DNA from 2 places in the Pradoshia eiseniae genome. Region 2 is predicted to be linked to the other one. Evidence: riboswitches for the same ligand, from Rfam matches in the RefSeq annotation. Region 2 holds a riboswitch; the other holds the start of a gene.
What was found. Region 2 has a riboswitch for glycine ahead of gcvT (glycine cleavage system aminomethyltransferase GcvT). Riboswitches for the same ligand answer to the same signal wherever they lie in the genome.
Positions count from the first base shown of each region.

Region 1 (5,332 bases), on a different contig from region 2:
GAAGTGCTGATCGCTCATATGCAGCAGGACAGCTTGACGGTTGATGCTGGAGATGAGATTGAAGCAGGGATGAAGCTTGGACTTGTCGGTAACTCCGGCAATACATCAGAGCCGCATGTGCATATCCATGCCGAGCGGGATGGGGTAGGCATACCTATCACCTTTAATGGGAGTTTCCTTGTACGAAACAGTCTGGTGTGGTGAAGGGGACTGATGAATTTTGCGAACGATTACTTTATCAAATGGAGAAACGGTTGAGGTCAAATGCCTGAGCTGTGCCTTAACAAGCGGATTGGTTGAGCCTGATGGCGGGGTAATTGGCGAAACAGCTCACTTTCACGCTCACCAGGATGTCGCCTATCCCATTAAGGGGCTTGTGATTGTGGCATCAAAGCGTCATGTCATTAGTCTAGATGAACTGACTGAAGAGGAGCGGCAGGATTACATAAGCTTTCTGGCGAAAATCAGGGGAGCACAGAGAGCAGCTCTTGGGATAGAGCATGTCTATTATTTCTACAATGAGGATACCACCCATCATTTCCATACATGGATGGTGCCACGTTATCCTTGGATGGAACGATTCGGCCGATCGGTTGAGTCCGTGCGACCCGTCCTGCTTCATGCACGTACACAAATGAATGATGGGAAGAGCAGGGAAGAGATGCTCAGCGGAATTCAAAGACTAACGGCTGAATTGAAAAAACAGATCGATTCCTAAATGTATCATATTCTTTGAGATTTACGGATGGTAGGAATGATTTACGTGCAAATCATCACGGTACGCCGCCCAAGTCCGTTGATGATTGATGGATTCATGCTAAAGTCAGGATTGAATAAATAAAGTGAATAAGAGCCCGTGTCTCTTCTAATAAGACACGGGCTCTTCGCGTTAAATCTTGCTGTCTAAGATTCTTATCTTTTTCTGCTTGCGATTGTATAAGAATAGTAAGGTGATGAACCAGATTGGCGTCAGCAAGAGAGCGAGCCTTGTTGCTTCGGCAAATAACATGATGATTAGCACGAAAGCAAATAGCGCTATGACCGCATAATTGATATATGGAGCTAATGGGGCCTTAAAAGTCGACTTTTCAGCAAGCTCTGGACGTGTCCTCTTGTATTGGATATGAGCAATCAAGATGATGCTCCATACCCAGATGAAACAGATAGCACTGATGGTCGTCACAATCGTAAACGCCTGCTCAGGGATGATCTTACTTAATAAGGCTCCGATAGACACGACAATGGCGGATAGGAATAACGCATTGCTAGGCACTGCCCGCTTATTCAGCCGGCCAACTCTCTTCGGAGCGGAGCCATCCTTACTTAAAGAGTGCAGGATACGGCTTGTAGAGAATAAGCCGCTGTTACAGGCGGACGCCGCTGATGTCATCACGACGAAATTAATGATGCCTGCTGCAACCGGTATGCCGATTAGGGTGAATACACCGACAAATGGGCTGCTGTCTCCATTCAAGTATGTCCATGGATTGATGGCCAGAATGACGATGATGGCTCCGACATAGAATAAGAGAATCCTTATAGGAATTTTATTGATTGCAGACGGGATGTTCTTGCGCGGATTGGCGGTTTCAGCCGCTGATACCCCTACAAGCTCCATTCCCACGAATGAAAAGACGACGAGCTGGAAGGAGAGCAGGAAGCCTTGAACTCCATTCGGGAACATGCCGCCATGGCTCCAAATATTTGATAGGGATACAGTTCCCGTATTTGTTTTAAATCCTATAACTAATAATACAATTCCAACCACGATTAAAGCGAGAATCGTGATGACCTTGATAATAGCAAACCAAAACTCCAATTCGCCAAATAGCTTGACGGATAATAAATTCAGCCCGACGAGGATAACCAAGCAGGCAAATGCAGGAATCCATTGAGGGATGTCAAACCAATATTGCATGTAAACACCGACTGCAATGATATCGGCCATTGCTGTCATAATCCAGCAGAACCAATAGGTCCAGCCTGTCACATATCCAGCCCACGGTCCAATGTATTCCGCGGCGAACTCTGTGAAGGATGTGTATCCAGTATTGGATAAAAGCAGTTCCCCCAAGGCTCTCATTACAAAGAATAGAGCAATGCCAATCAATAGATAGGAAAAGATGATAGAAGGTCCGGCAAGCTCAATTGACTTACCAGCCCCTAAAAATAACCCGGTTCCAATTGTGCCGCCAATCGCAATCAATTGTACGTGCCTGTTCTTTAAATCTCGTTTTAACTCTTGTTGTCTCAAGTTTCTTCGCCTCCGCATGGTCTAGGTAGAATGTACCGGATAAAGTTGAGTCCCTCGAGAAATAAAAAAGAGATTGGACAGAATCCAATCTCTAAAGGGTATTTTAGAAAAATAACAATGCAATACTTGCTACTCTCCTGTCCTTTTGCCTGAGATTATGAATCCTTCGGCGCTGCACATTGTTGTGCAGTCTCTCCAGAAGCCGCTCCTGCCATAGTTTGATCCACGGCATTCAACGCTTACTAGTATCCAGTTTTATAGGGAAATGGTTCCCATTCGTTTTTATAGAATAATGGAAGTCTATCATAGGATAGACAAGACGGTCAATTGATTAAATCCGAAATTGTCGAAATATCCATTGTGAGATTGTCTGTCAATTTTACTGACAAAGAGGATGAAGAGGCATAAGATTTTTGTAGAGATATGAATATATGGACTAGATAGATTAAGAAAATAGGCTTGGATTGGGAGGGCATGATATGGATGATGTGATGAAATATGGGATAGCTGAAGCAAGGAGAACGATGAATGAGAATTATGGAGGGCCGTTTGGCGCCTCCATTATTGATAAGACCGGAAAGGTAATCGCTGTTGCCTCGAATACGGTGCTGAAGGATCATGATCCTTCAGCACATGCGGAGGTCAATGCAATCCGTAAAGCAGGTGAGGTGCTGGGCACGCATGATCTGTCAGGCTGTGTGCTCTATGCGACGGGGTTTCCGTGCCCGATGTGCCTGTCAGCAATCATTTGGGCCAATATTCAGCAGGTGTACTACGGCTGCAACCCAAAGGATGCAGAGGCAATCGGGTTTAGGGATGACTTCATCTACCGATTCATACAGAAGGATTTGAATGATTCGTCTATTCTCCAGCTAGAAGAATTGGACCGTGTCCAATGCATTGAACTGTTTAAGGAATATGCTCAAGCAAATAAGAGCATTTACTGATGAAGAGGAGCCATTCTCACACATGAGAATGGCTCCTCTGTTTTTAATTAAGGAGCGGGTGTTAGCTTGCCGCCGCCAGGGAGGTCGTGTGTCCTGCCATTCAGCCAGCCATTCTCTTCCTCCTCTGAATCGTAATAGAGGGTGTGGCCGTTTGACTCGATATTACGGCAATCTTTTTGCTCGCTGTTCAATATACTGATGTAAGAGTCATCTGTCATATACCAGGAGCTTCCCTTCTCCAGCACCAGGATTGCGCTTCCTGTATGATCGGCATCGATGGCCCCTTTAAAGCAGCTGCCTTTTTTAAGCTCTAAGGAAACCGTGCTCGTATGATCACAGATGATATCTCCTGTTAAGGTTTGTTTATGGGCTTTGAAGGCGATATTGCCTGAATCCTCCGCCTTGATAAGAATACCTGACTCAAAGCATAGTTCGGTATTTATGATAGATACTTCTGCATCCGTCTTCGTTACGTAAAACATCGCCTCGTCTTGCGTTGTGCCCAGAAGGCTATCTTTGGCTGAAAAGCGTGCAAGGCCATTGTTAGCCGAATTAAGCTTGCCCTCATGGAGGATGATGCCATACTTTCCGGTCCCGGTTATGTCTGAGGCTGAAATGGCAAGGGTATTTGTTCCTTCGACGATGGCGGCAGGAGAGGAGCTGGCCAGTCCTAGGACCCCGTCTGCTTGAATGGTGCCAGCAGAAAATAGGCAAGGGGAGTCCTCCCCAGCTGTTGTCAATGTGGAGTCATTGAGTTTGACAACGCTGTTCTTTCCATCCGCAATTACAGCAGCGCTGTGGGCACCATTAGTCATAATACTAATATCTTGGCCTTTAATGGTTCCTTGGTTAGCCGCATAGAGCCCCTTGGCCGAGCCTCCTGTAGTTATGATGGAGATATCAGCTAGGTTTAAGCTGGCATTTTCACCGGAGGAAAAAAGAGCAGTCCCTCCTTCTGCTTCTGAATGGATTGTACATCCTTCTAAATGCCCGCTTCCATTAATCGCCGCAACAGCATTATTAACTCCATAAAGCCTGCTGTCTTCTTCACTTGTTGTATCGCCTGATTTAGTAATGGAAATATTGGTTGCAGTCAGAGTGCCATTACCCTCTATGAGAAGCGTATTTTCATCTGCGGCTGATGAGTGGATTGCTTCATCTGTTAATTTGATGCTTTTTCCTGCAACAACATAACGGCTCGATAAGGAGCGTTGCTTAGCTATAGCTCCTGATTGGGATTTGGCCGTCCAGTCAATTTTTAATCTAATCTTAATGGCGGTCTTATCATCTTCATCGACAATGACTGAAAGGATGTCGCCTGTTTGGATATCATTTAGGACCGCTTCTTTCGTCTTGCCATCCTCCTCAATCAGAATTCGTGTAGCAGCATCAGCGATTATCGCCGTTTCTTTGCCATTTAACTTTATGATTTGTTCATCTTTCGTAATGTCACCTGCAAGTGCGAGGGTGATTTCGTTATCTAAGATACTTTGTACCTGCCCGGTCAATCGGTCTGACTTGTGGAAGCAGCCAGCCAGAAGAATGAGCCCCACAAGGAGGAGGAAAAGGAAAAGTGTCTTTTTCACAGCATCACATCCTGAGTGTTGTTACTTAAATTTTAATATGCCCATCTTTCAGATATAAGTGTAATTGCTTACTGTAAAGGAAGGGATAGCCAATAAGCTAGGTGTTGTAATATTATCAATTTTGATGGGTTATATAGGTGATTATTGGAAGTGGAGTGCTGGAAGGGAGTAAATACTCTAATATGCATATGGTGCACCGCGATTTGGATTGCAGAGTTTGCTCAGGCTGAATTTCTTAATGACTTCTTTGACACAATTAAGGTCCTTGTTGTGAAGGAACATGTAGACGCAGTCTTGCAGGCAAATAAGCAGAAATGAGGTCCCTGTTCAGGGTCTATTTTAAAGGCAAAAAGTCCCGAATATACGGGACTTAGATGGATGGGGATTAGATTTTAATTTTGCTCGCCGATTAATGTCTCAGCAATGTTTTTAGAATGGTCGCCAACTCGCTCAAGATTGCTTAGGACATCTACAAATACCAAACCTGCTTGAGGGGTACATGTACCGCTGTTCAAGCGAAGGACATGCTGTTTACGTAGTTTGCG
Region 1 is NZ_PKOZ01000015.1:16,828-22,159, forward strand. It holds gene CYL18_RS16360 (M23 family metallopeptidase) at 1-204, shown strand, start outside; gene CYL18_RS16365 (HIT family protein) at 221-718, shown strand; gene CYL18_RS16370 (amino acid permease) at 890-2,254, opposite strand; glycine riboswitch at 2,382-2,463, opposite strand; gene CYL18_RS16375 (nucleoside deaminase) at 2,734-3,201, shown strand; gene CYL18_RS16380 (hypothetical protein) at 3,249-4,787, opposite strand; gene CYL18_RS16385 (Na/Pi cotransporter family protein) at 5,180-5,332, opposite strand, start outside.
Region 1: linked by a shared signal. The riboswitch ahead of CYL18_RS16370 (amino acid permease) and the one ahead of gcvT (glycine cleavage system aminomethyltransferase GcvT) in region 2 are both predicted to bind glycine.

Region 2 (5,332 bases):
TAAAATTCTGAACGGGAAATAACATGGTCGACAATGACCGGCATGTAATGATCATATACCCCAGCGCCAAGGAATGAGCTATAGCTTCTGAGGTCTGCGTTCTTCGCCGCTAAATCTGTCAATTCCTTTAATAGGGCTGATTCTGACTTCGCCGGCTTGATGTCATAATTCCCTTTGAATCGGACATCTGACGGGATATCAGAGAATAAGTCCTCAATTGAATCAACACCAATTGCTTGCAGCATTTCCTTTTGGTCTTCGGTTGTCATCGGTAAATAACGGTGATTCATTTCTGCACTCCTCCTGCTTGCGGACGTTTATAAAATGGGGTTTTGACTACTTTAGCCTTCAATTGCTTGCCTCGAATCTCAACGGTCACTTCCCCATCTATAACGGCATACTCACTCTTGATAAGTGCGAGCCCGACATTCTTCTTCAAGGTTGGGGATTGTGTGCCGGTTGTAACTTCTCCAATTTCCGCCCCATCGGCAAAGACAGGGTAGCCATGACGCGGAATACCGCGGTCAATCATCTCTAAGCCAACCAGCTTGCGAGGCGCTCCATTTTCCTTCTGGGCTTTTAGTGTTTCCCGGCCCATGAAGTCTCCTTTTTCCACTTTTACTGCAAAGCCAATGCCAGCTTCAATCGGAGTGATCTCACGAGAAAGCTCCTGCCCATAAAGAGGCAGCTTTGCCTCAAACCTTAGGGTATCACGCGCTCCAAGTCCGCATGGGACAAGTCCTACACGTTCTCCGGCTTGAAGCAATGCTTTCCACAGATTTACCGCATTCTCACTAGCACAATATAACTCAAAGCCATCCTCGCCTGTATAGCCGGTCCTTGAGATAAGCGCGCTTATACCAGCAACCTCCACATTTTCGTAAAAGCTGAAGAAACCAAGACTAGATAAGTCTGCATTCGGTACAAGGGGCTGCAGCACTTCCTCAGCAAATGGACCCTGCAAAGCAAGTAAAGCTACTTTTTCGGATATATCCTTCAGCTCTGCCTCTTCTGTTAAATGAGATTGAAGCCATTCGAAGTCCTTCTCGATGTTCGAAGCATTCACGACAAGGAGGTAATCATCCTCGTCCCTTTTATAAATAATCAAATCGTCAACCGTTCCGCCATCCTCATAGCACAAAGCTGTGTACTGGGCTTTCCCCGCTTTCAATTTGCTTACATCATTGGTGACCATTTTTTGAAGAAATGGCAGTGAACCAGTGCCTTTAACCGTAAATTCTCCCATATGAGAGACATCAAAAAGTCCTGCCTTAGTCCTTACTGCCTCATGCTCATGCTTGATTCCTGAGAACTGCACTGGCAGCTCCCAGCCGCCAAAGTCAATCGTCTTTCCTCCATATTCGCCATATACAGAAATCAGCGGCGTTTGCTTTAAATTCTCCATCCTCTACCTCCCAATGATTTTGCATCATTCCATCCCAATTGCATAAAAAAAGGGCAGAAGCCATCCCTAGTTTTTAGGAAATGGTCTCTGTCCTGATACCTGAAAGTTTACCGCAATTAAGCTTGCGTTTCCCCTTCGGTGGCTTTATCCAAATAGGATAAAACACTCTCCAGAGTTGCGTCCAGCAAGAGTTCCTTGTACCTGAGAGATTCACGATTCCTTCGCTTGCTCCTTCGGCGCCGCTCGAGCGGTCTCTCCCCTTGCCTTCATTCGCTTATATTTTTATGTAATTAGTTCATACTAAACATCATGCAAAGGGATTGGACTATTTTCAAAATAATCTAACAAGATAGTTATATCCTATCATCAACAGGAACATTGTGGCAAACATAAACCTCTCCTAATCAAGAGGATTTGCCAAAGCTTATTAAAAGGAAAGACGGGGTCAGCCATGAGCAATATTCCAGCTATTCATTTTGACGATGAGTGGGAAACTGAACTTGAAAATCGAATCAATGAGGATGGGCCATGGTCAAGCTATTCTCTTTTTCAGCTTGGCATTGAAGCAGAAAAGCATAATCTTATTCCAGATTTCACTGGCTTAATAGGACCGAAGCATTTATCTGGCTTCACGCCTCTGCCCCATCAGCTTGAAGCCGCCACAGAGGTCATTGAGCGCATGAATGGAAAAGCCATATTAGCCGATGAGGTAGGTCTCGGGAAAACCATTGAGGCAGGGCTTATATTAAAAGAATACATGATTCGAGGATTAGCACGAAAAATCCTCATCTTAGTACCCGCTTCATTGGTCTCCCAGTGGGGTACAGAATTAAATCAAAAATTTCATATCCCGGCATTGATATACCGAAAAGGCTATGGCTGGGACGGAGATATTATCATCACCTCCATTGATACTGCCAAACGGGATCCGCATCGATCAGCTATTTTGGAGCAATCCTATGATTTGGTGATAATCGATGAAGCTCATAAATTAAAAAACAATAAAACCAAAAACTATGAATTTGTCCAAAAAATCCAGAAGAAATTCTGCCTATTGCTGACTGCTACACCAATCCAGAATAAAATCGAGGAAATCTTCTACCTCGTATCCTTGCTGAAGCCGGGTCATCTTGGCAGTTACACAAGTTTCAATGAACGTTTCTCAGCGAAAAAGCGCTCACTGAAGGATGATGCTTATCTAAAAGAATTGGTGAATCGCGTCATGATTCGAAACAAAAGGCATGAAACAGGGATTGAATGGACGAGCAGGAAGGTAGAATCTGTCTTTATCGAGTTCTCCGAGAAAGAACGAGCCCTTTATGATGCGGTTGCCTCCTTCCGTGATGCGTTACCTGAGAAGCTAAACACTGGCTTCTCCTCCTTAATTCTTCAGCGTGAGGCCTGCAGCAGCCGTGAAGCTGTTTACTTCACGCTTCGCAATATGCTAGAGAAGTATCCGGATGCAAGCGAGGCATATAAACAGAAAATACATGAGCTGATTGGAAAAGTCGAAGAAGTGAACATGAATTCTAAGGCGGAGAAAGCCTTGGAGCTTATCAAAACCATTAATGATAAGGTCATCATCTTCACGGAATACAGAGCCACCCAGCTTTATTTGCAATGGTTCTTGAAGCAAAATGGCATAACATCTGTTCCCTTCCGCGGCGGATTCAAGCGCAGCAAGAAGGATTGGATGAGAGAGCTCTTCCAAAAACAGGCACAGGTTCTGATTGCAACAGAAGCAGGCGGTGAGGGAATTAACCTTCAATTTTGCCACCATATCATCAATTTTGACCTGCCATGGAACCCGATGCGGCTCGAACAGAGAATCGGCAGAATTCATCGTCTCGGCCAGACCGAGGATGTACGAATCTATAACTTTTCCGTCAAGGACACGGTTGAAGAGCATATCATGAAGATTCTTTATGAGAAAATCCAATTATTCGAACGAGTTGTCGGCGAGCTGGATGACATTTTGACAAAGCTTGATGTCAAAAACCTGGAGGACCATTTGACTGATATCCTCGCCAAATCAAAAACTGAGGGCGAAATGAAAATTAAGATGGATAATCTCGCTTCGATGATTGAGTTTGCGAAGCGGGTTAAAAAGGAGGCACCTGCTAGTGCAGCAAGCGGAGATTCATAAGTTTCTGAGTGAATTCTTTCAAGCCAATCATTGCGAAATCACAGAGGAAGGTCCAGGTCATCTTATCGTGCAATTGACGATTGAGATGGACAAAGAATTAATGAACCGGCCATTTTATTGGCATTATCTCGAAAAAACCGGCGGGGTTCCGAACCCGATGAGCCTGACACTCATCACGGACCAAAGCGCTGCACCAGAGGGGATAAAGGGGGATTTCATCCACTTTGGCTCCCCCCGGCTGCATCAAATCTTTGCCGTTTCCAGAAAGCTATCACGCCATATCCGGCTTTTTGAAAAAATCAATATCACAAACGGGCAGACCCCGTTATTCCCGTGGCTATGCCTGAATGTCAACATATCCTACGAATGTGATCGAAAAAAAGATCAATTCCATTCGCTTGGCCTGAATCTAATCAACGGAATGATTATGGAAGATTTCTTTGACACGATGCAGGCGATCTCCCTAACACCGAAGATATCTGACTATACATTTACCCTATCACCGATTATCCGCTACCAGAGCGGAATCGGACGCCTGAAAAATCATATACAGCTGAAAATTAACGATGATAACCATTCCTGGGCAGCTGATGCGCTGGAAAGATGGGAGAAGGATTTGGCCTTGCTGAATCATTTCTACGAGGACAAAATGGAAGAAGAAAGAGCTTCCTACGAGGCAGAGAAGGAAGCTCTAAAGCTCCAATATGAGCCGCGCATCCAGGTGAGCATTGTCAATGGAGGGTTATTTTATTTAACCAGTAACGCTATCTAGATAAGACGCTCAATCTAATCAAAGCAACAAAAAAAGCCCCTGAATGATTGTGGCAACCAAGTAGTTAGTTTTTCAGTCTAACTCTTGATATGCGGCAACAATCTTCAGCGGCTTTTCAATTTCGCTTAAAGAGCATTTCAATCCCTAATGGGATAACGCCAAACCAGAAGCTTATCGGCTGCCGTGTTCCCTTATGACTTTTCCTTTGCTCCTTGCGAATTTCCTTTGGCTGGTCCATGTAATTCAGCCATTCGACGGTTAAGTATTTTACATAATCATTCGTTTTCATCTACATCACCCATCCATCAGTTTCAACAGGTATGGGAGAATTTATACGTCGTATTCATCCAGGTGTGACAAAATCTCATGTACGATTTCATCTTTAGCCTTGCCGGTTGTATCAATACGCATATGAGCGGTCCCTTCATACAACTCCTTGCGCGCATCAAACAGTGTTTGTATGCGTTCCGCCATGTCTCCCCCTGTAAGTAGCGGCCTAGTCTTGTCAGAGTCTAGCCTTTTCAGAATCTCCTCTGTGCTCGCCTCAAGCCATATGATGATACCGTTCTTCTTCATATGAGCCCGATTCTCTTCCCGAAGTACGACACCGCCTCCGGTAGCAACGATATGGTTCTCAGCATGGAGCTGCCTGAGGGTTTGCTGCTCAATATCACGGAAGCCTTGCTCTCCTTCTTCCTCGAAAATTCGCGGTATGGATTTTCCCGCATACTGAACGATTGCTTCATCACAGTCTGTCACTGGTACGTTTAAATGCTCGCCTAATGCATGGCTGATTGTTGTCTTGCCTGTACCCATAAATCCGATTAAATAGATTGCCTTCATTTATCTGGCTCCTTATAAGTTCTCCGACATGTTTACAACCTTCTGCTTGGCAGCAGAGTACGTAATTGAGCTTTCACGCACTGTCTGATCGGTAGAAATCTTTAATATGATTTGGTATACACGGTCTCCCCGCGGGATGATCTCATACTTTATTGTCCCATTATAA
Region 2 is NZ_PKOZ01000001.1:222,410-227,741, reverse strand. It holds gene gcvPA (aminomethyl-transferring glycine dehydrogenase subunit GcvPA) at 1-290, opposite strand, end outside; gene gcvT (glycine cleavage system aminomethyltransferase GcvT) at 287-1,405, opposite strand; glycine riboswitch at 1,584-1,675, opposite strand; gene CYL18_RS01130 (DEAD/DEAH box helicase) at 1,857-3,551, shown strand; gene CYL18_RS01125 (YqhG family protein) at 3,529-4,323, shown strand; gene CYL18_RS01120 (YqzE family protein) at 4,439-4,612, opposite strand; gene CYL18_RS01115 (shikimate kinase) at 4,654-5,166, opposite strand; gene comGG (competence type IV pilus minor pilin ComGG) at 5,179-5,332, opposite strand, start outside.